Regions from separate parts of the Streptomyces sp. NBC_00878 genome, predicted to be linked through region 1. Evidence: riboswitches for the same ligand, from Rfam matches in the RefSeq annotation. Region 1 holds a riboswitch; each other region holds the start of a gene.
The links. Region 1 has a riboswitch for cyclic di-AMP ahead of OHA11_RS27555 (LysM peptidoglycan-binding domain-containing protein). Riboswitches for the same ligand answer to the same signal wherever they lie in the genome.

Region 1 (5,685 bases):
CGGGGACGTGTACGCCGCGGTCGACCAGGACGGTGTCGACGGACTCACGCTCATCGAGCCCGGGTACGAGATGCCGCACCCGACGCTCCCGGCGGTGCGCGTCCTGCGTCGCGACGACCTCTGGACGGAACCCATCAGCAAGGTGCTGCTGCGTCATCCCCTGTTGTCCGACGACGCGTTGGCGTCCGCGGCGCGCGGAGCGGTCGGTTCCCTCGCCACGGTCACGATGTCCGGCCCCGGCACCGTCGAACTCCAGCCATGTGGCGTGACCAAGGCGACGGGTCTCGCCCTGGCGGCCGAACACCTCGGCCTCACCCCCGCCGTCACGATCGCCTTCGGGGACATGCCGAACGACATCCCGATGTTCGACTGGGCGGCCCACGGCGTCGCGATGGCCAACGCCCACCCCGAACTCAAGGCGGTGGCCGACGAGGTGACCCTGTCGAACGAGGAGGACGGGATCGCGGTGGTACTGGAGCGCCTCTTCTCCCGTCCCTGGACCCCGCCCGCCGTACGCCTCGCCCACTGGGCCCCGTTCAACCGTCCCAGCTCAAGTAGTCCCGCCTCGGCGATCCCGGCCCCGTAGGCCCGGCTCAGTAGGCCCGGCTCAGTAGGCCCCGAAGACGTTGTCGATCGAGCCGTACCTCGCGGCGGCGTAGTTGCACGCCGCCGTGATGTTGGCGACCGGGTCGAAGGGGTCCATCGAGGTGCCGGGCACGTGGTACGCGCTGAAGGTCGGGTCGATGACCTGGAGGAGCCCCTTCGACGGCGTACCGGCCGCGGCGTTGGAGTCCCAGTTGTTGATGGCCTGCGGGTTGCCCGAGGACTCGCGCATGATGTTGCGGTAGATGCCGTCGTACGACCCCGGGATTCCGTGCTGGGCCATGACGTCCAGCGCCTCCTTGATCCAGCCGTCGAGGTCGTTCGTGTACGTCTTCGCGGCGGCCTGGGTGACGGTGGACGCGGTGGTCGCCTTGGCTGTCTTGGTGCCGACCGTCAGCGTGAGCCCCGGGCGGATGTGCGACGGGTCGTCGCCGATGACCGCGCGGTTGGCCTGGTACAGCTGCTTCCAGTCACCGCTCGACGGGTACTTCCTCGCGATCTTGGACAGGGTGTCGCCCGCGACGACCTTGTACGTGATGAGCGAGACCTGCGGGACTTCGGCCGACGCGACCTGCGCGGCCTGCGCCGGCTGTGCGGCGTGGGCGCCGGTCGCTCCCAAGAGGGGGAGCGCGAGTGCGGCTCCGCCGGTTCCCGCGGCGACGATTCCGCGAGTGAGGGCATTCAGTCTGGTACGGCGGTGCTTACCTTGTGCGGGCATGGCGCTTTTCCTCTCCGGCGCCTGCGAGGTGAGCTGTCGGGTTCGGGCGGGAGATGCCCGGCCGCATGCTGCACGCGGCTTCACCCCGAGCCGTTCCGGAATCCGGACCGGCGACTTATCTGGGTCCCCCGCTCCTGCCGTACGCGAGTGAATGAGTGAGTGGGATCTCCGGGCGGCGGCAGGATTAGGCGGTCCATCCGGAGTGCCGTGAACGTATGCGAGAGCACATGTCGTGAACAAGCCCTGAATTCACACGGAGATGCCATTTGCCCGTTCAGGCTGGAGGGTAATTCTTGATCCATCCGGAAGGTGAAGTTCAACTTGCCTTACGCAAAGGAGAATCGGTCGACCCGGCGCAGTGGCGGTCCCGAATGGACGTGACCCAATTCACTGGCGCAGGTGGGGGATTAAGTGCAACAGGTGCGTAATACGGGCAAGTCGGGCGCACCCTTGGTGTCCACCCGGTCCACATAAGGTGCTACTTGTCCGTAAAGGTGCCGACGTGTCGACGAAGCCCGCGGCTATGTGGCCCGGATACGTGTTCGCGCGTGTTGGTGCGCGTTCGCGATCATTCGGGGAACGTGCGAGTTCACCCCGCCGTCCGTGGAATCCTTTTCTCCCAGGTGCGGTGGAACACGACTTCGTCGCCGTCCTTGCAGATCACTTCGTTCGCGGTGGTGAAGTCCGCCTCGTCGCAGGTGGTTTCGGAGTGCGATTCGACGCTCGCGTCCCACGGCAGATCCGGTCGGTGCAGACGGATGAACCAGTCCGATCGGGCGCGGGCCGACAACGGGTCCGACTCGTCGATCGTGTATGTGTCCAGGGCCTCTTCGGTGAATTCGAGGCCGTCGGGATACACCCGGGTTCCGCCGTACCGCGGGTCCACCTCCAGACGCCACTCGCCCTTGGCGACATCGCGGATGACGAGGCGTTCGGGGCGCGGCTCGTCCAGTGTCGCGGGGAAGTTCACCCCCATGGGCTCCGCCTGCTCCGGTTCCTCGAAGGAGATGGACGGGTCCGACTCCTGTGCGCGGAGCGGGAGTTCCAGCACGCTCCCCGAAGGGGTGAGGGTGAAGCCCGCCTCCGAACCTGGCTGGGGCCAGATCCACGGCCAGTACGCGGAGGAGACGGCGAGACGGATGCGATGGCCCGCAGGGATGGCGTGGCCGATGGCGTTCAGGTCGAGAACCACGTCCTCCGTAGAGCCGGGTTTCCAGGGGATCACCTGGTCACGGCCATGACGGGATGACAGGTTCAGGGCCCCTCGGGTGACGAGGGTCGAGGAGCCGTCGGGGGCCACGTCGCAGATTCGGGCCACTACTTGTCCTCGCGTCGCCTCCGTAGTGAGCCTCAACCGCACGCGCGGGCGGCCCAGCACCCAGATCTCCTCAGGGACCTCGAAGTCGAAGCACGCCGACTTCGCGTCCTCGTCCCGCTGGTCGGGCGGCAGGTCCGCGTCGTTGCCGAAGGGAAAGAAGCGGCCCGCGTCCAGCCCCGTGTGCTGAGGCGACCGCACCACCACGGGCTCACCCTTGAGGGCGTACGTCACCGGGGCCACCAGGGGAGAGGGCCAGGCCGGATCGCCGACCCAGCGGCCCGGCAGTGCCGGGTACACCGTCGCGGGCGGGTGGGAGTCGCTGACGTACGAGCGCAGGAGCGGCTCCGACATGATCCCGGTCTCCGTGCCCTTGAGCCAGTGGTCCCACCACCGCAGCGTCTCCTGGAGGAAGCCGATCGCCGGGCCGGGCGGCAGCCCCCGGTCGGGGTACTGGTGCGACCACGGCCCGATGATCCCCCGTACGCGGTCCGCCGGGAGGTGTTCCACGAGGCGCAGGACCGCGTCCCGGTACGGGTCGTGCCAGCCGCCGACCGTGAGCACCGCCGCCCGGATCGCCGAGTAGTCCTCGCACACGCTGCCGTGGCGCCAGTGGTCGTCCCTCGTCTGGTGCTCCAGCCAGGTGTGCAGGAACGGATCGACGGTCTCCAGTCGTTTGATCCACAGGTCGTGCCAGACCTCGCCCACGTACACCGGATCCGGCGGGCGGGAGACGAACGCGAGCATCGTCGCCGCCCACGCGTGCATGTCGACGGCGAGTACGGAACCACCCATGTAGTGCACATCGTTGTCATAGCGGTCGTCCGTCGAGCAGACCGCGACGACCGCCTTGAGCGGTTCGGGCGCGAGGGCCGCGATCTGGAGGGAGTTGAAGCCGCCCCAGGAGATGCCGAACATGCCGACCTTGCCGGAGCACCAGGGCTGGGCGGCGAGCCAGTTGACGACCTCGACCCCGTCGGCCAGCTCGGTCGCCGAGTACTCGTCGCCCGGCAGCCCCTCGGAGTTGCCGTGCCCACGGACGTCCACGCGTACGGAGGCATAGCCGTGCCCGGCGTACCAGGGATGACGCTGCCGGTCGCGCGGCGCCGTCCAGTCGGTCAGGCGGTAGGGGAGGTATTCGAGCAGGGCCGGTACGGGTTCGTCGGTGAGCGGGCGCCACACGCGCGCGTAGAGCCTGGTTCCGTCCGGGAGGGGGACGCGGAGGTCGTGGTGAGTCGTCTCGTAGGGAAAGGACGTACGGATGCGCATGGCGGTGACCTCAAGGGCTTCTGGAGTCTCAGTGAACCGGGTGCATCGTGCGGCGCAGCCAGGGCGCGGCGGCGATCACGAGCAGGCCCGCGGCGACCGCGATCGCGCCGTTGACGCCGAAGTAGGCGGGCTTGGAGACGTCGTCGTAGAGCTTCACGGTCTGGGCCTGGATGCCGTTGGCGAGGGCCAGCGAGAGGAACCAGAGGGACATCGTCTGGCTGGCGAAAGCCCGCGGGGCGAGCTTCGTGGTGGCCGACATGCCGGAGGTCTCCAGGAGGATGTCGCCGAGCCCCAGCAGGAAGTACGAGCCGACGATCCACCAGGCGGACATCAGGTAGTCCCCGTTGTCGTGGCCCGAGGTCGGCAGCACCATCAGGAGGAAGGACAGGCCTCCCAGCACCACCCCGAACGCGATCTTGTTGGAGGCGTGCGGCTGGCTGTGCCCCATCCGGACCCACAGCGCGGCCACGACCGGGGCGAGCGCCACCTCGAAGGCGCCCAGGGCGGACGCGTACCAGCTGGCGGGGAAGTCGAAGCCGAGGATCGTCGTCTCGGCGTTCGACGCGGCCAGCAGCATCATCGTCGAGTACGCCTGGAAGAGGATGAAGTTGAAGACCGTGGAGGCCAGGAACAGCACGATGTACGGGCGCAGTCGGCCGCGCTCCTCGGGCGCCACCCGGGCGCTCCTGAACATCACCGCGAAGTAGACCACCGGCGCGATCACCGAGATCAGGGTCAGCAGGTCCACGAAGCGGCCCATGGTCAGCCATCCGGCGGCCGTCAGCAGGACCGCGAGGACGGCCGCCACCAGGCCCAGGGCGATCAGACGAACCGCCCTGCGCATCGACGCCGGCGGCAGCGCGAATTCGGCCGCGTTTCTGCGTCCGGCCGCGTTCGTTCGTCCGGCCAGGTGACGGCGGCCCGTGACGTACTGGATCAGGCCGAGGGTCATACCGACCGCGGCCGCCGAGAAGCCCCAGTGCCAGCCCTGGTGGTCGCCGAGCCGGCCGGTGATCAGCGGCCCCGCGAAGGCGCCGATGTTGATCGCCATGTAGTACACGGCGAAACCGGCGTCGCGGCGGTCGTCGTCGGTGCGGTAGAGCTTGCCGACCATGGTGGCGACGTTCGGCTTCAGCAGGCCCGTGCCCGCGCTGATCAGGCCGAGTCCCGCCCAGGTCACCCGCGGTGGGCACCGCCATGGCGTAGTGACCGCAGGCGATCAGGACGCCGCCCCACAGGACCGCCCGGTACGAGCCGAGGATGCGGTCGGCCAGCCGGCCGCCGGCCACCGAGACCAGATAGACCAGCGTTCCGTACGCGGCCGAGACGGACGCGGCCGTTCCGGCGGACATGCCCATGCCGCCGTGGGCCACCGTGTCCGCGAAGTACAGGACGAGGATCGCCTGCATCCCCAGGAACGAGAACCGCTCCCAGACCTCCAGGCCCGAGAGGGTCAGCAGGCCCCTGGGCTGCCCGAAGAAGGAGTGGTCGGCCGCAAGGTCCGAGGGCGGGCCCCAGGGTTCCGGGTCGGGGTCGGGGTCGGCTTCGATCGTGTCGCGGGACAAGGGGCATCACTTCCTGAAAAGTCGCTCGCTTTCAGGACGTATCACATGGATCGGCCGTATCGGTGATATCTGAAGATCAAGAACATACCTTCCGTGATCGGATACCGCCCGGCTGGAACGAGGGGGTAAAAGGGGGCACGCGGAGCGTGTCAGGCAGGGTGATAGCAGGTGACGGGCGGGCGCTCGTTGTGATCGAAAGGCGACCGGATACGCTG
Region 2 (5,685 bases), 2.3 Mb from region 1:
GTGGTCTCCCCCGCCCTCGGCGGGGGCACCGTTCCCTCCTACCTACAGGAGTCCGCCGCCCCGGGTTGGGCGGCCGCGACCGCTGTCCTGGGCGCCGCCGTCATCCTGTGCCGCAACGCCTATCTGCACGCCCCTGAGGCCCGCACACGCCACCGCTGACCCCCACACCGTCCTTCACCTGCGACGCGGTCCTTCACCCGCACCGCAGTCCTTCACCTGCACCGCAGTCCTTCACCCGCACCGCGAGGAGACACCGCCATGCCCAGAACCGTCACCGCGAGCGAGACGGCCCCCACCCGCTACGCCCATCACATCCAGGCTCACGCCCTGACCGTGCGGCACGGCCGCCGCGCGGCGGTCGACGGGATCGACCTGGAACTGGGCACCGGAGTGCACGGTCTGCTCGGCCCCAACGGGGCGGGCAAGACGACCCTGATCCGCACGCTCGCCACCGTCCTGACCCCGCACAGCGGCGACCTGGAACTCCTGGGCAACGCCCGTCGCAGCGGTGGCGAACTGCGCGAGCTGCGCCGTCGGCTGGGCTATCTGCCCCAGGCTTTCGGACACTACCGGCGCTTCACCGTGCGTGAGTTCGTCGAGTACATGGCCTGGCTCAAGGAAGTGCCCCGCCGCCGGGTCGCCGACGCGGTGCAGCACTCCATCGACCGGGTCGACCTCACCGACCGGGCCGATGACCGTATGGGATCGCTCTCCGGCGGCATGCTGCGCCGGGCCGGCATCGCCCAGGCGATCGTCAACGACCCCGACATCCTGCTGCTCGACGAACCCACCGTCGGCCTGGACCCCGCCCAGCGCATGGAGTTCCGCACTCTGCTGCGTGACATCGGCGCACAGTCCTGCGTCCTGGTCTCCACCCACCTTGTCGAGGACGTCGGTGCCGCCTGCGCCAGCGTCGTGCTGATGGACGAGGGCCGCACGGTCTTCGCGGGCCACCTCGACCGCCTCCGTACCGCAGGCACCGACGCCGACCCGGGCGACAGCGACATCGAGCGCGGCTACTCCGCCCTGCTGCGCCGGCACCGCGAGGGCAAGGCCGGGGCCGGGCGATAGGCGACGCAGCACAACCGCCGCCCGAAGCCCCTGTATGTCCTCCTACACCCGACTACTGGCTACACCCGACTACTGGAGACTGTGATGTTCCGAATAGTGCGCCTGGAGGCGAAGCGCTCGATCGCGCTGCCGCTGTTCCTGGTGCTGGCCGCCCTGACCCGTGTCTTTCTGTGGATGGACATCGGGGAGTGGGCCGCCAGTTGGGCGCCCCTGGTCTACTCGATGCGGGGAACCGCCTGGATCGTGCTGCCGGTGGCACTGGCCGCCGGGATCTGGCACGGCGGGCGGGAGCGGCGCAGTGAGGTCTCCGAGCTGTTCGCCGCCACGCCACGGCCGCGCTCGGTGCGGCTGCTGCCCGCCTTCCTGGTGATCGCCGGCGCGGTGGTGCTCGCCATGGCCGCGATGGTCGGGTGGGCAGGGGTACTGGTCTCCCGGCACGCGGCCTACGGTGACGGCCTTCAGCCTGCGGGCCTTGCGGTGGGACTGCTGGCCGCCATCGCCGTCACCCTGCTCGGGTTGGGTGTCGGGCGGATGGCGTCCGCGCCGGTCGTGGCGCCGCTGGGCGCGGTGGTGCTCTTCCTGATTCTGTCGGTGAGCCAGGACAGCCGGCCGGCCAACCGTCTGGTGGACACCGTGCTGCCGATGCTGCCGGTGACGGACGACTTCCACCGGGTGCTGCCCTCGCTGTCCGCGGCCCAGGGCATCTGGTTCGCCGCCGTCGCTGTCACCGGTGTGCTGCTGGCCGTCGCGGCCACCGCGCGTGCCCGGGTGCTGGCCCTGACGCCCGCCGTGGCCGGGGTGGCCCTCGGAACCCTGCTGGCGCCATCGGGCGCGGTCGTCCCCGACCAGCAGGCCACCGCCATGGTCTGCGCGCCGAGCAACGGCCGGATCTGTGTCACCAAGGTGCACACCCGCACATTGCCCGATCTCACAGCTCCCGCCCAGAAGGTGCTCGACGCCTTCGCCAAGGTGCCCGGTGGCCCGACGCGGGTGGAGGAGGACACGGTGAGCTGGATGCTCGACGACGGCAAGCCTGCCGACGCCAAGGATCTCGGTACGGTCCGTGTCCAACTCCCGTACCGGACACAGGAAGGCGGCATCAGATGGAAACCGGCCTCGGTCCTCGACACCGTGGCCTCCGGAGCCGTTTTCGACGAGGACTGCTTCTCCGACGAGGAGGACGGGACCGGCAGGGAGTGGACCCGCGCGCAGGACGCCTCCGATGCGATGGCCGCCCTGCTCCTGGCCACCCCCACCGACGAGCTGAGCCCTGTCGCCCGCGAGGCCTACGACACGCTGCGCGCGCTGCCTGCCAAGGAGCGCTACCAGCGGATAGGGGACGGCCGGAAGGCCGCACTGACCTGCGGGGACCCGCTGGCCGTCGTCATGGGTCAGGGAGCGGGCCGATGACCCCGGGCCTGCACGGCATCGTGCTGCACCTGCGCTGCCGGGCGGTTCCGGCGACCGTACTGGTCTTTCTGGCCGCGGCCGCACTCACCTGGGCCGCATACCTGCCGGACGACCCGGCCATAACCCATAGGCTCGGCCTGATCGCCGTCGTGCTGGGCATCGCCCCCACCGCCCGCACGCTCGCCGGCCCGGACGAGGAACTGGAACGCGGCACGCCCGCCCCCTGGCGGCTGATCCGCGCCGTCCACCTGTTGCTGCTCGGCGGAGTCCTGCTCGGTCTGCTCGTCGTCGTCCACCGGATCGCCGGGCAGCAGTCCCACGCCGTGGCCTACGGCACCGTCGTACAGGCCGTCCTGGCACTCACGGCCCTGACCGCCCTGGGCGCGGTGCTCGTCGGTGCCCACGCGGCCTGGGTCCTCCCCATCGGCTGGGCCATGCTCATGCTGGCGGTGGGCCCCAGGGAATCGGTCATCGGGCAGGCACTGACCTGGATGGTCCAGGACCCCGGCACCGTCACCTCCACCACGGTGGCCGTCCTCCTGACAGTCGTCGGCGCCGCCGCCTACACCCAGCGCGGGAGCCGCCTGTGAGCCCGCTGCGGCCGGCCACATATTGATCATGTGACCGGCCGGCCGCGGATGGCTTCCTCTGCCCCACGGCACCTGACCGTGACTGCTGGAAGCCGGCGCCCCCGACCAGTCGGACGCCGCCACTCCGGACAACTCATCGCAGATCATTCCGGATTGACCTCGGAGAGCGAGGCCCAAGGTCAAGGTCACGAAAATGTATCGGGCATATCGCACATCAAACTTCACAGGGGCCACACGAATTAGCTAAATTTCCTGTAGGCCGCACGACCCGCACCGGCGAACATCGCCGGGCCGAGCGGCCTCCGCCGAGTCCGGTACGCCCTTGTGGCCGCCGGAGCCGAGGACCCACCGACCTTGGGGTGAATCGGTCCAACTCCCATCCGGGAACCGGACCGTAGGGCAAACCTTCCGAAGCACCAGCCCGAACCCGACAGCTAACTCGGTAGGCGGATGACGGAAGGAGACGCCCTCGTGGCGCCACACCGCAGGTCCCGGCCCCTCAGCCCCATGGGCATACGGACTCCGGCCCTCGCCACCGCGGCTCTGACCTCGGTGGCTCTCCTCTCCCAGACGGCGAACGCGTCGCCCGCCGAGGAGCCCAAGCCGAGCCTTGAGGAAGTCGAGAAAAAGGTCGGCGACCTCTACCGCCAGGCAGAGACGGCCAGCGAGAAGTACAACGCGGCCAAGGAGAAGACCACCAAGCAGAAGAAGCGCGTCGACACCCTGCTCGACGATGTGGCGCGGCGCACGGAGAAACTGAACGACGCGCGCGAGGAACTCGGTACGTTCGCCGCCGCGCAGTACCGCACGGGAGCCGCCGCCCCCGACACCGCCTCCCTCCTCCTCGCGGACAACCCGCAGGACTACTTCGACCAGACCCACCTGATGGACCGGCTGACCAGCCGCCAGAAGCAGTCCGTCGACGACTACGTCACGCAGCAGGCCGCGACGGCGGAGAAGCGGCAGGAGGCGTCCGAGAGCCTGGAGACGCTCACCGCGACGCAGAGCACGCTGAAGACGTCCAAGGCGGACGTCCAGCGGAAGCTCGCCGAGGCGCGCGACCTGCTCTCGAAGCTGACCGCCGAGGAGAAGGCGCGGCTCGCCGCGATCGAGCGGCAGAAGCAGGAAGAGGCCCAGCGCAAGGCGGACGAGCTGGCGCGGCAGCAGGCGGCCGAAGCGGAGCGGCGGCGCCAGGAGGCGGCGACGCAGAACACCGGGACCTCCTCGGGCACCTCGGGCTCCGGCTCGTCCACCTCCACTTCCACCTCCACGGCCAAGGCCGACAAGGCGCTCGCCTTCGCCCGCGCCCAGATCGGCAAGCCGTACGTGTGGGGCGCGAGCGGCCCCGAGTCGTACGACTGCTCCGGCCTCACCCAGGCCGCCTGGAAGGCCGCCGGCGTCACGCTCCCGCGTACCACCTGGGACCAGGTCAACGCGGGCACGACGGTCTCCTTGAACAGCGCCCAGCCCGGTGACCTGGTCTTCTTCTACGACGACATCAGCCACGTCGGCATCTACATCGGCGACGGCATGATGATCCACGCGCCGAAGCCCGGGGCGTACGTCCGCGAGGAGTCGATCTACTACATGCCGATCCACAGCGTGGTACGCCCGGCATGAGGGGCTTTTCGTAGTCCTGTTTCGCACTGACCGGAATTGGGGCTGCCCGAGGCTGAGAGGGACACGCGCGTGTCCCTCTCAGCCTCGGGCAGCCCACGCGCCCCATCCCGGCGGAGCCCATAGCACCAGCCGCTCGCCCGCTCCCCCACAACTCGCGCATCGGTCAGCCCACCACGTCAAGTCGGCGGCGCCGGGCCCGGATCGCGGTCGTACCCGGTCAGCTCGTGCCCGAATCGCACCACTTCCGTACATGCCGTTACCCGGGCCACGGTCCCAGGTTTAGCGTCCTTCCCCAGGTGACCGGACTTTCCCACCGCCGCCCGGGCCAGGGGCGGCATCCGGACACCACCGCCGAGAAAGGTCCGGCGGCGGCCCGCTCCCCTGTGCGGGCCGCCGCCGGACGTGCAACCGGCCCCTGAGGGCCGCCGCCGCGGACGCACCAACGCCCGGGCGGCCGTACGGAAGGACGTGGATCGCACGTGGCAGCGCACCGCAAGCCCAGACAGCGCTCAATCGGCGGCAGTACGGCCCGCACCGCCTTCACCATCGCGCTCGCGGGCGCGGCGAGCGCGACCGGGTTCGAGGGGACGGGGACCGCCGCGCCGGAACTGACAGCCGCTCAGGTCAGGGCGAAGGTCGACAAGTTGTACCAGGAGGCGGAGGTCGCCACCGAGAAGTACAACGGGGCGAAGGAGAGGTCGACGAAGACGCGGGGCCGGCTGAACACGCTGCAGGACGAGGCCGCGCGCAGGACGGATCGGCTCAACTCGGAGCGGGACGCGCTCGGTTCGCTGGCCACCGCGCAGTACCGGGACGGCGGCGTCGACCCCGCGCTGCGGCTCATGCTCTCCTCGGATCCCGATCAGTACCTGGACGGGGCCGCGTTCGCCGAGCGGGCGGGCGGCAGGCAGGCCTCGGCGGTGTCGCGGGTACGCGAACAGCTGCGCGAGATCGAGCAGTTGCGCGGGGCCGCACACGTCGAGCTCACCTCCCT
Region 3 (5,685 bases), 5.4 Mb from region 1:
ATCCCCCCACACCATGGAGTCGGCATGACACCGACAGCGGAACGAGTCCGGAGGGCCGGGGCCGGTCTGATCGCCGCCCTCGCCCTCACCCTCCTCGTCCCGGCGAGCGGCGGCGGCACAGCGGTCGCCGCCGCCGCGGCGACCGTGTGCAACACGTACTGCGACGGCCGTGACCCGGCGCTGTCCCCGCAGGACCGGCAGCCGGTGACCGCCAGTATCTTCTCCCGGAGCATCGCGCTGCACTTCGACGACACCGACGCGATGGGCTGGGCCTCGATCTCCAACGGGAGCCCCACCGACGAGGTCTGGCTCGACCGCTCCTTCGACGGCGGCCGCACCTGGGCCTCGGGCAGCAAGCTCGGCGCCACCACGATCCCGGCCGGCCAAACCGGCTGGCGCACCCTGATGTACAACGTCGACGACTGGGGCAACCGCGGCGTCGGAGCCCTGCGCGCCTGCGGCAAGGCCGGCGACCGGACCGAGATCGCCTGTACGGCCTGGGCCCGCACCACCTGGAACGCCCAAAGCCGTCCGACCGCCGCTGCCACCGCGCTGATGCAGTCCTACAACAACTCCACCGGCCTGTTCGACACCACCGGCTGGTGGAACTCTGCCAACGCCCTGACCGCGATCATCGACAACATCCGTGTCACCGGAATGGGCAGCTACCGGTACGCCATCGCCAACACCTACGACCGCCAACTGAACGCGCAGGGCGGCCAGTTCCGCAACGACTACATCGACGACACGGGGTGGTGGGGGCTGGCCTGGGTCGCCGCGTACGACCTGACCGGCGACAGCCGCTATCTCAACACCGCCCGTGCGGACGCCGATTACATGGCACGGTACTGGGACTCCACGTGTGGCGGCGGCGTGTGGTGGAGCACCGCCAAGACCTACAAGAACGCCATCGCCAACTCCCTCTACCTGGAGCTGAACGCCGCGCTGCACAACCGCATCGCGGGCGACACCGTCTATCTCGGGCGGGCCAACGCCGAGTGGGCCTGGTTCAAGGGCACCGGCATGATCAACGGTTCCCAGCTGGTCAACGACGGCATCGACCTGTCGACGTGCCGGAACAACGGCGACACCACCTGGTCGTACAACCAGGGCGTGCTGCTCGGCGGTCTGGCGGAACTGCACCGGGCGACCGGGGACTCCGCGCTGCTCACCACGGGCCGTCAGATCGGGAACGCCTCGACCACGTCCGCGGCCCTCAACTCGGGCGGCATCCTGCGCGAGCCGTGCGAGACGAACGGCTGCGGCGCCGACGGCCCGTCCTTCAAGGGCGCGTACATCAGGGGGCTGAGCGCCTTCAATGCCCGGCTGTCCGACCGCCCGTACACGTCCTACATACGGCGGCAGGCCGACGCCGCGTACGCGAACGACCGCAACGCACTCGACGCGTACGGGCTGCACTGGGCCGGACCACTGGACTCCACCGACGCCGCCCGCCAGCAGAGCGCGCTCGACCTGATGAACGCGGCGAACTGACACCCCCAACTCCCGTTGACCGGGCGGAAAGTCGTCGATGTCTCGAACCGATACGACGAAGGTCACAGTTACATATCGGGCACTTCGCTCTTCAATCTTCACACGAGGGGCACAAGTTGGCTAACTTGACGGGTAGGACGCGCGACTTCCTCCGGTGAACCTCGCCGGGTTGCGCGACCTCCGCCGAATCCGGTGGCCCACGTGGCCATCGGAACCGGGGACCCAACCGAACTTGGGGTGAATCGGCCCAACTGCCCGTCAGGGCAGGGGCCGTAGGGCATACCTTCCGGAATCGTCGCCCGAACCCGACAGCTAACTCGGTAGGCGGAACACGGAAGGAGTACGGCTCCCATCGCGCCGGAACGAACTTCGCGCCCCGGAGGCGACAACCTCCCGGGCATCCCCCGGCCCGCCTTCGCGACGGCGGCCGCCACCTCGGTGGACCTGTACTCCTCGACGGGTGGCACCACGCCCGTCCCGGGAGGCGACGAGCCGAGCCGTGAAGAGGTGCAGCAGCGGATCCACAACCTGTACGACCAGGCCGAGAGCGCCAGCGGTAACTACAACGCCACCCGGGCGATGGCCTCGGGGCGCCCGCGTGAGCGGGCGAATCCGATGCCCGACACCGGGCGTGGACGTGCCGACACCGTCGCCGCCCCCGACCCCGCTCTGAGCGACCGCGCCAAGCAGTGGTTCGACGTGGGGCGTTCGCAACTGGGTCCCCTCATCCCCGCCGTACTGCCCTCCGACAGAATGCCGGAGCGTGGCCAGACCGGTACCTGGCCCAAGAGCCCCGGCGGGCGTCCGGGGGACCGACAGGCCGACCGGCCGGCCGACAGGCCGACCGACCGTGCGCTGGAAGCGGCCGCCAAACCCGTCCTGGAGCTGACCGCCGGGCCTGCCGCCGCAACGGCCGCGCGGCCCGTGGCGGAGCTGACCGCCGGACCCGTCGCCGCGCTGCCCGCCGCGCCCCAGGCGCGTCAGGACGCCACCGAGCTCCTGCCCGCGCTGGTCACGGAACCGCAGCAGCAGCAGCAACAACAGCAGCCACAGCCGCAGACACAGCCACAGCAGTCGCGGCAGTCGCTGAAGACCTCCAAGGACCGGACCCGGCAGAAGCTCGCGAAGGCCCGTGAACTGCTGTCCGCGCGCATCGCCCAGCAGAGCGCGCCGATGGCGGCCATCGCGCCCGCGCCGGTGGAGACCGCCTGGCGTACGCCCGAGGTACAGGACTACCGCCAGGCCGGGCAGACGCAGTGGCCATGGCCGTCGGGCGGGATCGGCACGGACCTGCCCATCGGCTCCATGTCGCCGGATCCGTTGCTCGGCACGACCCCGAGCATGGGCGGCCAGGGCCTGACCATGGGCGGCCCGGATCTGTCGTTCGGCATGGATCTGTCCGCCTATCCCCCCGTGTCCATCGGCGCGGGTGTGGCCATCGGCTCGGACGGTGCGTCGGACTCGGGGTACGGCGGGAAGGCCGCGAAGGCCGTCGACTTCGCCCGCGCGCAGATCGGCAAGCCCTGTGTGTGGGGCGCGACCGGACCGGGCGCGTACGACTGCTCCAGCCTCACTCAGTCGGCCTGGAAGGCCGCCGGGGTCGCGCTGCCGCGTACCGTGCACGACCAGGCGACGGCCGGTATGGCGGTCCCTCTCACCGACCTCCGGCTGGGCGACCTGGTCCTGTTCCACGGCCATGTCGGCCACATCGGCATCTACAGCGGCAACGGCATGATGATCCACGCACCGAGCCCGGGCGCGTCCATACGCGAGGAGTCGATCCTCTGGGCCGGGGAAGCGGCGATTCACAGCGTGGTGCGGCCTGCCTGACCCAGAAGCCGTACCGAACCCAGAAGCCGTACCGAACCCAGAGGCCGTACCGGCGTAGGGCGCGAAGCGCCGACCGATACGGCCTCTGATCGTGTCGGAGACGTGTCAGCCCGCGTCGAGCGCGACCGCGATGTCGGTGATGGGTATGGGGAACTGGCCCACGCTGGTCGTGGCTCCGGTGAGCACATCGACGGTGTAGAGCGTCGACGTGGAGGCACCGTACGGGGTGAGGGTGGCGAAGGCCGTGTTCGAGATCGTCTTGCCGGCGCTCAGGTCGCTGAAGATGTCGAAGCCCGCGTTGGCGAGGGCGTTCACGCCGAGCGAGCCGGTCGCGGCCAGCGTGCCGTTGGCGGGCGGCGACTGGATGACGACCTGGTCCGAGGTCGTGTTGATGTCGAACAGCGTTGCGCCGGTGGCCGAGTTGAGGTCGTTGTTGGTGTAGGCGGCACCGGTGACGCCGTGGGTCGTCGCCCCGTCCGTGGTCAGCGGGGTGTTCGTGGCGGTGACGCTGTTGGCGAGGTTGTGCGCCAGGTTCTGGCCGGTGTCGCTGATGATCCGAAGCCGGTCGGCGGCGGGGTTGAAGTCGACACCGAAGTTCGTGCCCTGCAACGGGACACTGAGCTGCGAGACCTTGGTGACCTGAACGTCCGGGACCTGGGGCGGGGTCTTGACCGTGTAGACGCCCCCCTGGTTGCCGACGATGTACAGGAGTCCGTTCTGCACACGGAAGTCGCTCCCGACAGCAAAGGTGTCGCCGACGAGCCCGTTGATGACCCTGAACCAGTTGAGCACGTCGGGTCTGTCGGTGGTGAAATGGGCCATCAGCTTGCCGTCGGCCGAGATGCCGAACGCGGGCAGGCTGGGCGTCGCCGCGTGGCTGGTGCCCGGGGTCGCCACGACGAGCGCCGCCATGGCGGACGCGGTCGCGATCGCCGTGGCCATCCTCTTCTTGAGCCCTGCTTTCATCGCTTCTTCCCTCTCGGTCGGCGTGCACGTGAATGTCTGCGTGCGCGTGTGGTGGGGCAGCGGCATCGCGGCCTGATGTGCCAGGCCGGATCGCCGGTCAGCGACGGCAAGCTATGGCGCAGGACTGGACAACCACTGGACGGTGATTGAACGGCCGGACGTCGAGGCGTTCCGCGCGCTCACGGCCCCGATGTGGTCGACGACGCGGCGGCCTCCGCCCACGGCTCCAGGGCCCGGCGGGCGCGCTCGGCGCCCGCGTGCGCTCGTGCCAGCTGGTCGTGCTCCCCGGTGACGGCCGCGACCGTCGCGGCGGTGGAGTGGTGGTCGAGCGCCTCGTCGAAGCGGCCGCTGCCGTGCAGTGCCTCGGCGAGGCCGTTGAGCGCCGACGCCTCGCCGTAGCCCTCCCCGTGCGCCCGGAACAGTTCGAGGGCTTGTCGCTGACAGGTGACCGCGGCCTCGAACGCGCCCTGCCCCAGCCGGATGTCGCCGAGGCCGGACAGCGCGTACGCCTCGCCGCCCTGGTGCCCGAGGTGGCGGAAGAGCGTGAGCGCCTGCTGCTGACGCTCGGCCGCGGCCTCGAACCGGCTCAGCCGCAGGAGGGCGTTGCCCAGGTGGGAGAGGGTGCGTGCGCGGCCGATGCGGTCACCGGTCCGGTCGTGCAGGGCGAGGGCCTGCAGTTGACGGTCGGCGGCCTGCTCGTACTCGCCCAGCCGGAGACAGACGTTGCCGAGGTTCGTGAGAGTGCGGGCCTGGCCCACCTCGTCCCCGGTCTCGCGGTAGAGGTCGAGGGCCTGTTGATGGTCGTGCGCGGCGTCACGGAGGCGGCTGAGCCGCCAGTGAACGTTGCCGAGATTGGACAGGGCTCTGGCCCGCCCCGCGAGATCCCCCGTCCGGCGGTGCAGTTCGAGGGCCCGTACGAGGTGGTCCGCGGCCGAACCCGCGTCGGCGAGCCGCCAGTGCACGACCCCGAGGTTGGTCAGCGCGTGGGCCTGGCCGCCCAGGTCGCCGATCGTCTCGGCGGCCCGCAGGGCGTGGCGGTGGATCTCCAGCGCCTCGGTGTGGTGACCGGAGTCCAGGTGCCGGAAGAGCAGGGCGGCCAGACGGACAGCGTGCCGGGGACTGCCGCGGTCCGTGGCCACCGCGCAGACGGCGGCCAGGGTCGGGCGCTCGGCGTCCAGCCAGGCCCGTGCCGCGGCCGCGTCGCCGGCGACGGGCGAGACGTGCACGGGCGGTCCGACCGGGGGTCTGTGGTGCCGCTCGGCCGGGTACAGCGCGTCCATGGCCGCCGCGGCCGTGCTCAGGTAGTGGTCGAAGAGCCGGACCAGCGCGGCCTGCCGTTCGGCCTCGGAGTCATGCGTACGGGTCAGGCGGAACGCGTAGGCACGCAGCAGGTCG
Region 4 (5,685 bases), 3.2 Mb from region 1:
AACACGAACGCGGCACGTGACCAGGCGCGGGTGACCCGGGCGAGCGGATAGGCGGCCAGCGACGCGATCGGGACGATGAGCGCGACGCTGCACACCGCGACCACGACGCTGTTGGTGAGGGCCGCCCCGAGGTGAGCCTCCGTCCAGGCCTCACCGAAGTTGTCGAACGTGGGCGGCCAGTCGAGTGTGAGCGCGCTCGCACCGCTGCCCTCCTTGCGCAGAGCCACGCTCAGCAGGCTCACCAGAGGCATGACGTATACGACGGCGAACAGGAGCAGCGCGCCCTCGCGCAGCGAAGTGCGCCATGAGTAACGGCCGTGCATCACGAGGCCTTTCTGAGGGTCAGCCGGTACTGAATCGCGGCCAGACACGCGATGAGCACGGTCATGACGACGGACAGCGCGATCGAGAGCGGGAATTCGCCGAGCGCGAAGGCGTTCTTGTAGATCGTCGTGGAAATGGTCTCGGTGGCTGTGCCCGGGCCGCCGTCGGTCATGGCGAGTACCTGGTCGAACTGTTTGAGGCTGCCGATGAGGCACAGCATCACGTTGATGACGACGGCGCCGTTGAGCAGCGGCAGAACCACACTGCGAAAGCGGCGCCAGACTCCGGCGCCGTCGATGGTGGCGGCCTCCAGGATCTCGCTGGGGATGGCTTGCAGACCGGCGAGATAGATGACCATGGAATATCCGGCCGACTGCCAGATGATCTCGGCCGCGATGGCATAGAGCGCTGTGCCCGGGTCACCGAGCCAGTCGTGGGCGAGCGAGGAAAGGCCGATACCGCGCAGGACGGCATTGACGGTGCCCTCCGGAGACAGGAGATAGCTCCATACGTATCCGGCGACCAGCGGCGTGAGGACAACGGGGGCGAAGAACACCACGCGAAGCACGTAGCGGCTTTTGACCATGGTGTTCACGCCCAGGGCGAGGAGAAGCCCCAACACGTTCTGAAAGACCGTCACCAAGGCGGCGAGTACCACCGTGTTGAGCAGTGCGGCCCTGGCTCCGCGATCGGCCAGCACATCCGAGAAGTTGTCGAGGCCGACCCAGTGCCAGTCGGGCGTGATGCCGTTCCAGTCGGTGAAGGCGTATACGCCGCCGCGCAGGCTGGGCCACACGATGACGAACGCGTAGACGGCTACGGCGGGAAGCAGGAACCAGAACGGGGTGTGAATGCCCGAGCGGCGCTTCTGTCGCCTTGGCGTGACCGGCTGCCCGGCATCGGCGTCGCGGGGCGCGGGAGGGCGTGGAACGGCTGTGGCCCTGGGGGTTGTGGTCACGTCGGCTCAACTCCCGGGCGCCCACAGGTGGACAACGATGTCAGCTTCCATCCGGGCCCCCGAAGGCGTCCGGCGCCACAGGAGATCCACACATCGCCACCTCGTTCACGTACGAAAACTTCATTCATGGATACGGCTGCACCGCACGGTAGAAACGTTTCAATCCCGCGTCAAGGGTTCCCGCAGGAACAGAGGGTGCAGCTCGTGCGCAGGTCCGGGCCGCAGCCCTCGGACCCGCCGCCCCGGGTCTGTTGACTCCCGTGGATCACTGGAGCACGCTCCCTACGTTACGTACGTCCTGTACATTTTCTACAGGACCTCTCCCGGAGGAGCGTGTGTCATGGCCCGACCGTCCGCCCGCTATGTCCTGCCCGAGTTCACCGAACGCAACAGTTCGGGGAGCCGGACCATGGACCCGTACTCCAAGCTCCTGGAAGAGCGGATCGTGTTTCTCGGGACGCCAATCGACGACGTCTCGGCGAACGACGTGATGGCGCAGTTCATGCACCTCGAGTACCAGGCGCCCGACAGGGACATTTCGCTCTACATCAATTCTCCCGGCGGCTCCTTCAGCGCGATGACGGCCGTCTACGACACGATGCGGTTCGTCAGCTGCGAGGTGGAGACCATCTGCCTGGGGCAGGCCGGGTCCGCCGCGGCGGTGCTGCTCGCGGCCGGCACACCGGGCAAGCGGTACTCGCTGCCGGGCGCCCGCGTGCTCATCCACCAGCCCTCGTTCTCCGAGCCCGTCCAGGGGCAGGCCTCCGACCTGGTCATTCAGGCCGACGAACTGATGCGTACCCGCGAGCAGTTGGAGGAGATGCTCGCCCGGCACACCGGCCAAAGCCGGGAGCGGATCGGTGCCGACATCGAGCGGGACAAGATCCTGGACGCGCCGGCGGCGTTGGAGTACGGACTGATCGACCGGATCGTCCCGAGCCGGAAGTCCACCCAGCGCGCACCCGGCGCGAGGTGAGCGGCGGATGCTTCCACCCGAGTTGCCGCCGCTGCCGGCCCTGACCCGTGCCGAGGCCGAACTGATCGACCGTTACCTGGAGGTGGTCGACCTGCTCGGCCGGATCAACCCGGCCCACTCCGGGGACACTTACCGCGGGCTGCGGGCCGCCCAGGCCCTGGTCGGCAGGGCCACCGCACTGCGTGACGCGCTGGCCCTGATGCACCAACGCGGCGAGCACGAGGTGCACGCACCGACCCTGGCGCGGGCGCTGCGCGTCCTCGACGGTGAGCGCCGAGCAGGCCGGATCGCACTACCGCCGCGCTCCGACACCTGACGTACCCCCACCGCCCGGCGTCGCGCAGGTATCTGACGAGGCGTCCGGGCCAGGGTTCAAACGAGCCGAACGGTGTACCACCGAACGGCGTAGTCAGGGCTGCTTTTGCGGACCCGTGGGAGCTGCGCAACCCACGTAGCTCCAGTGCGGTATGAACCGTCCCGGTGCTGGTACGAGGGTCCTCGACCCCCTCGGCGCCCTCGTACAGAAAGGGCTGTCCACCCGAACGGGTGAGTGGTGAGTAAGCCCACAAATCGCCGATTCCGCTCGGCTTTTGGGACATCCGTGCGTCAAGATCCCTTCCGACGACAAGACCCCGCCACAAGCGGCGGGGCGGTCCGGGCGGACGCCGAGTCCTGCCGCCGCTCGGATGAACCGGTCGACAGAAGTGGATCGGCAGGAGTGGAGGACCCAAGCACGACGGGTCGCCGGAACGGTCACGCCATGACCGGGCCGAGCAGCCCTTGGGGTGAAGCCGCGTCAGCGGCCGGGCAACTTCGCCAGCCCGAATCCGACAGGTCATCCTTCACAGGCGGCTGACGAAGGGTTGCGCATGACTGCGCTCAATCGTGTCCCGTCGCTGTTCAGCAGGGCCGGTACCGCATCGGCTCTCACCATCGCCGCCGTCGGCGGCGGCATCGTGGCCCCCGGCTTCACGTCCGGCGCGGAAGCGGCCACACCCGCGACGAAGGCACTCCAGGTGGCGGCCTCCAAGAAGGGCTCCGCTTACAAGTTCGGAGCCGCGGGGCCCAAGCGCTTCGACTGCTCGGGCCTCACGCTCTACTCGTTCAAGAAGGCGGGCAAGTCCCTGCCGCGTACGGCAGCTGCCCAGTACAACAGGACGAAGCACATCTCCGCTTCCACCCGTAAGCAGGGAGACCTGGTCTTCTTCCACTCGGGCCGGAACGTCTACCACGTCGGCATCTACGCCGGGAAGGGACGGATCTGGCACTCCCCGAAGACCGGGGACGTGGTGAAGCTGCAGAAGATCTGGACGAAGAGCGTCTGGTACGGCCGGGTCAGGTGACCTGCCCGGGATGCGGCCGCGGTGATCGCCGCGGCCGCATACCGGGGCCGCCCGGAATGTGATATTCGCGGCGGAGTGGTTACTCCTTCACATATGGGCGACCTTCATCACCAAGAGGAGCGCGACGAGACACGGCTCGAACGCGCCGACCGCAACTTCAACGAACTGCTCCAGGAACTGCGGGTCACGCAGACCGGCGTGCAGATCCTCTTCGCCTTCCTGCTGACCCTCGCGTTCACCGCGCGCTTTCCCTCCCTGGATTCGTTCCAGCGCGCCACGTACGTCGTCACGCTGCTGCTGTCGGTAGTGACCGCGGCGCTCTTCACGGCCCCCGCCGCGCTGCATCGCCGGCTGTTCCGGCAGGGCGCCAAGCCCCAGGTCGTGAAGGCCTCCTCGCTGCTGGCCCAGGCCGGGCTCGGCGCGCTCTCGCTCGGCCTCTCCGGTTCGGTCCTGCTCGTCGTGGACGTGGCGACGAACCGGGCGGGCGGCATCGCGGCCGGCGCCGCCACCCTGGTCGTATGCGCCGGGCTGTGGGCCCTCCTGCCCTACCTGGTCAAACGCTCCGTCGGCGACTAGGACGGGTCTACCAGGACGGGCCGACCGGGAAGGTCCACCAGGGCAGGTCCGGGCTGACCGGCTCAGGCCAGCAGCGGTTCGAGGACGAGTCCGACGCCGAGCAGGGTGAGCACGGTGCCGGTGCCGGCCACGATGGCCCGGGCCGTACGCGGTCTGCGCAGCCACCGGCCGAGCCGGTCCACGAGCAGCGCGACCACCGGGAACCAGAGCAGGGCGAGCGCGACCACGATCAGCGCGAGCCACAGCGTCCGGGGCATCGCCGGACTCCCGTCGGGCACGAACTGCGGCAGCAGGCTCATGAAGGTGATCGGCACCTTCGGGTTGAGGACGTTGGTGACGAAGCCCTGGCGCAGCGCCCGGCTCCCCGACATCACCGGCCCGTCGTCGTCCACGGTTGTACGCCGCTCGCGAAGCGACCGCAGGGTGCGTACGCCGAGATGGAGGACGTACGCCCCGCCGAGCAGCTGGAGCGCGCGGAAGAGCGCGGGCACGGCTGCCAGGACCGCGGCGACCCCTGCGACGGCGAGGGTGGTGTGGAGGAGCAGCGCCGCGGTGATCCCGAGCGCGCACGCGACACCGGCCCGGCGGGAGACCAGGGCGTTGCGTACGACGACGGTGAAGTCGGCACCCGGCATGGCGACCATGCCCGCGGCGACTCCGCTGAAGGCGATGAGCTGTGCGTCCATGGGCACCAGCGTGCGCCCTCGGAGCCTTCAGAAGGTATGTCGAATATCCTGGGTCTGCCTTAAGCATCTCTTTACCCCGGGAGCTTCGCTTGTACGACCCGACACGGCTCGCGGCGCTCGTGGCGGTCGCGGAGGCGGGTTCGATCACCCGGGCCGCCGAGCGTCTCGGGTACACGCCGCCCGCGCTCTCGCAACAGCTCGCCAAGCTGGAGAGGGAGGCCGGCACGGCACTGCTCGTACGCCATCACCGCGGGACCCGGCTGACGGGTGCGGGTGAGTTGCTCGTGGCGCGGGCGCGCCGGGTGCTGGACGAGCTGGAGCGGGCGCGGCTCGAACTGGCGCGTCTGGCGGGCCTGTCCGGCGGGACGCTGCGGGTCGGCACCTTCCAGACGGCCGGGATCCATCTGCTGCCTCCGGTGCTCAGCGCGTTCCGCCGGGCGCATCCCGACGTGGAGCTGACCGTCGCGGACTACGAACCCCCGGCCGGTATCGCCGCGGTGGCCGCGGGCGAGGTCGATCTGGCGCTGACGCATGCCTACGAGCCTTCGGCACCGGTGTCGCTGCCCGCGAGTGTGTCCGCGGAGCCGGTGCTGGTCGAGGAGCTGGTGCTCGTGACCGCGCCCGGGCACGTCCTCACGAGCGGTTCGTCACGGCTGCCGCTGACGGAGCTGGCCGGGCAGCCGCTCATCAGCATGGCGCCGGACCATCCGGCCCGGCAGGGCCTGGAGGCCGTACTCACCCGGACCGGGGCCGTTCCGTCGCTCCTCGTCACGACACCCGGCTATGCCCTGGTGTGTGCGCTGGCGAGTGCGGGCCTCGGAG

Region 2: it holds a riboswitch for cyclic di-AMP, as region 1 does, so the genes downstream of both, OHA11_RS17115 (C40 family peptidase) here and OHA11_RS27555 (LysM peptidoglycan-binding domain-containing protein) in region 1, are expected to answer to the same signal.
Region 3: it holds a riboswitch for cyclic di-AMP, as region 1 does, so the genes downstream of both, OHA11_RS04035 (C40 family peptidase) here and OHA11_RS27555 (LysM peptidoglycan-binding domain-containing protein) in region 1, are expected to answer to the same signal.
Region 4: it holds a riboswitch for cyclic di-AMP, as region 1 does, so the genes downstream of both, OHA11_RS41590 (C40 family peptidase) here and OHA11_RS27555 (LysM peptidoglycan-binding domain-containing protein) in region 1, are expected to answer to the same signal.

Annotation. Positions count from the first base shown of each region.
Region 1 is NZ_JAPEOK010000001.1:6,376,360-6,382,044, forward strand. It holds gene OHA11_RS27550 (HAD family hydrolase) at 1-586, shown strand, start outside; gene OHA11_RS27555 (LysM peptidoglycan-binding domain-containing protein) at 608-1,321, opposite strand; cyclic di-AMP (ydaO/yuaA leader) riboswitch at 1,327-1,489, opposite strand; gene OHA11_RS27560 (CocE/NonD family hydrolase) at 1,911-3,905, opposite strand; partial or broken gene OHA11_RS27565 (peptide MFS transporter) at 3,934-5,455, opposite strand.
Region 2 is NZ_JAPEOK010000001.1:4,107,165-4,112,849, forward strand. It holds gene OHA11_RS17095 (zf-HC2 domain-containing protein) at 1-159, shown strand, start outside; gene OHA11_RS17100 (ATP-binding cassette domain-containing protein) at 259-1,071, shown strand; gene OHA11_RS17105 (hypothetical protein) at 1,156-2,481, shown strand; gene OHA11_RS17110 (hypothetical protein) at 2,478-3,071, shown strand; cyclic di-AMP (ydaO/yuaA leader) riboswitch at 3,365-3,536, shown strand; gene OHA11_RS17115 (C40 family peptidase) at 3,543-4,691, shown strand; gene OHA11_RS17120 (C40 family peptidase) at 5,171-5,685, shown strand, end outside.
Region 3 is NZ_JAPEOK010000001.1:1,004,619-1,010,303, reverse strand. It holds gene OHA11_RS04040 (glycoside hydrolase family 76 protein) at 25-1,494, shown strand; cyclic di-AMP (ydaO/yuaA leader) riboswitch at 1,666-1,837, shown strand; gene OHA11_RS04035 (C40 family peptidase) at 1,933-3,324, shown strand; gene OHA11_RS04030 (DUF4394 domain-containing protein) at 3,430-4,290, opposite strand; gene OHA11_RS04025 (tetratricopeptide repeat protein) at 4,470-5,685, opposite strand, start outside.
Region 4 is NZ_JAPEOK010000001.1:9,562,129-9,567,813, reverse strand. It holds gene OHA11_RS41610 (carbohydrate ABC transporter permease) at 1-323, opposite strand, end outside; gene OHA11_RS41605 (carbohydrate ABC transporter permease) at 323-1,282, opposite strand; gene OHA11_RS41600 (ATP-dependent Clp protease proteolytic subunit) at 1,623-2,258, shown strand; gene OHA11_RS41595 (hypothetical protein) at 2,266-2,574, shown strand; cyclic di-AMP (ydaO/yuaA leader) riboswitch at 2,912-3,124, shown strand; gene OHA11_RS41590 (C40 family peptidase) at 3,128-3,601, shown strand; gene OHA11_RS41585 (DUF6328 family protein) at 3,695-4,177, shown strand; gene OHA11_RS41580 (LysE family translocator) at 4,240-4,863, opposite strand; gene OHA11_RS41575 (LysR family transcriptional regulator) at 4,953-5,685, shown strand, end outside.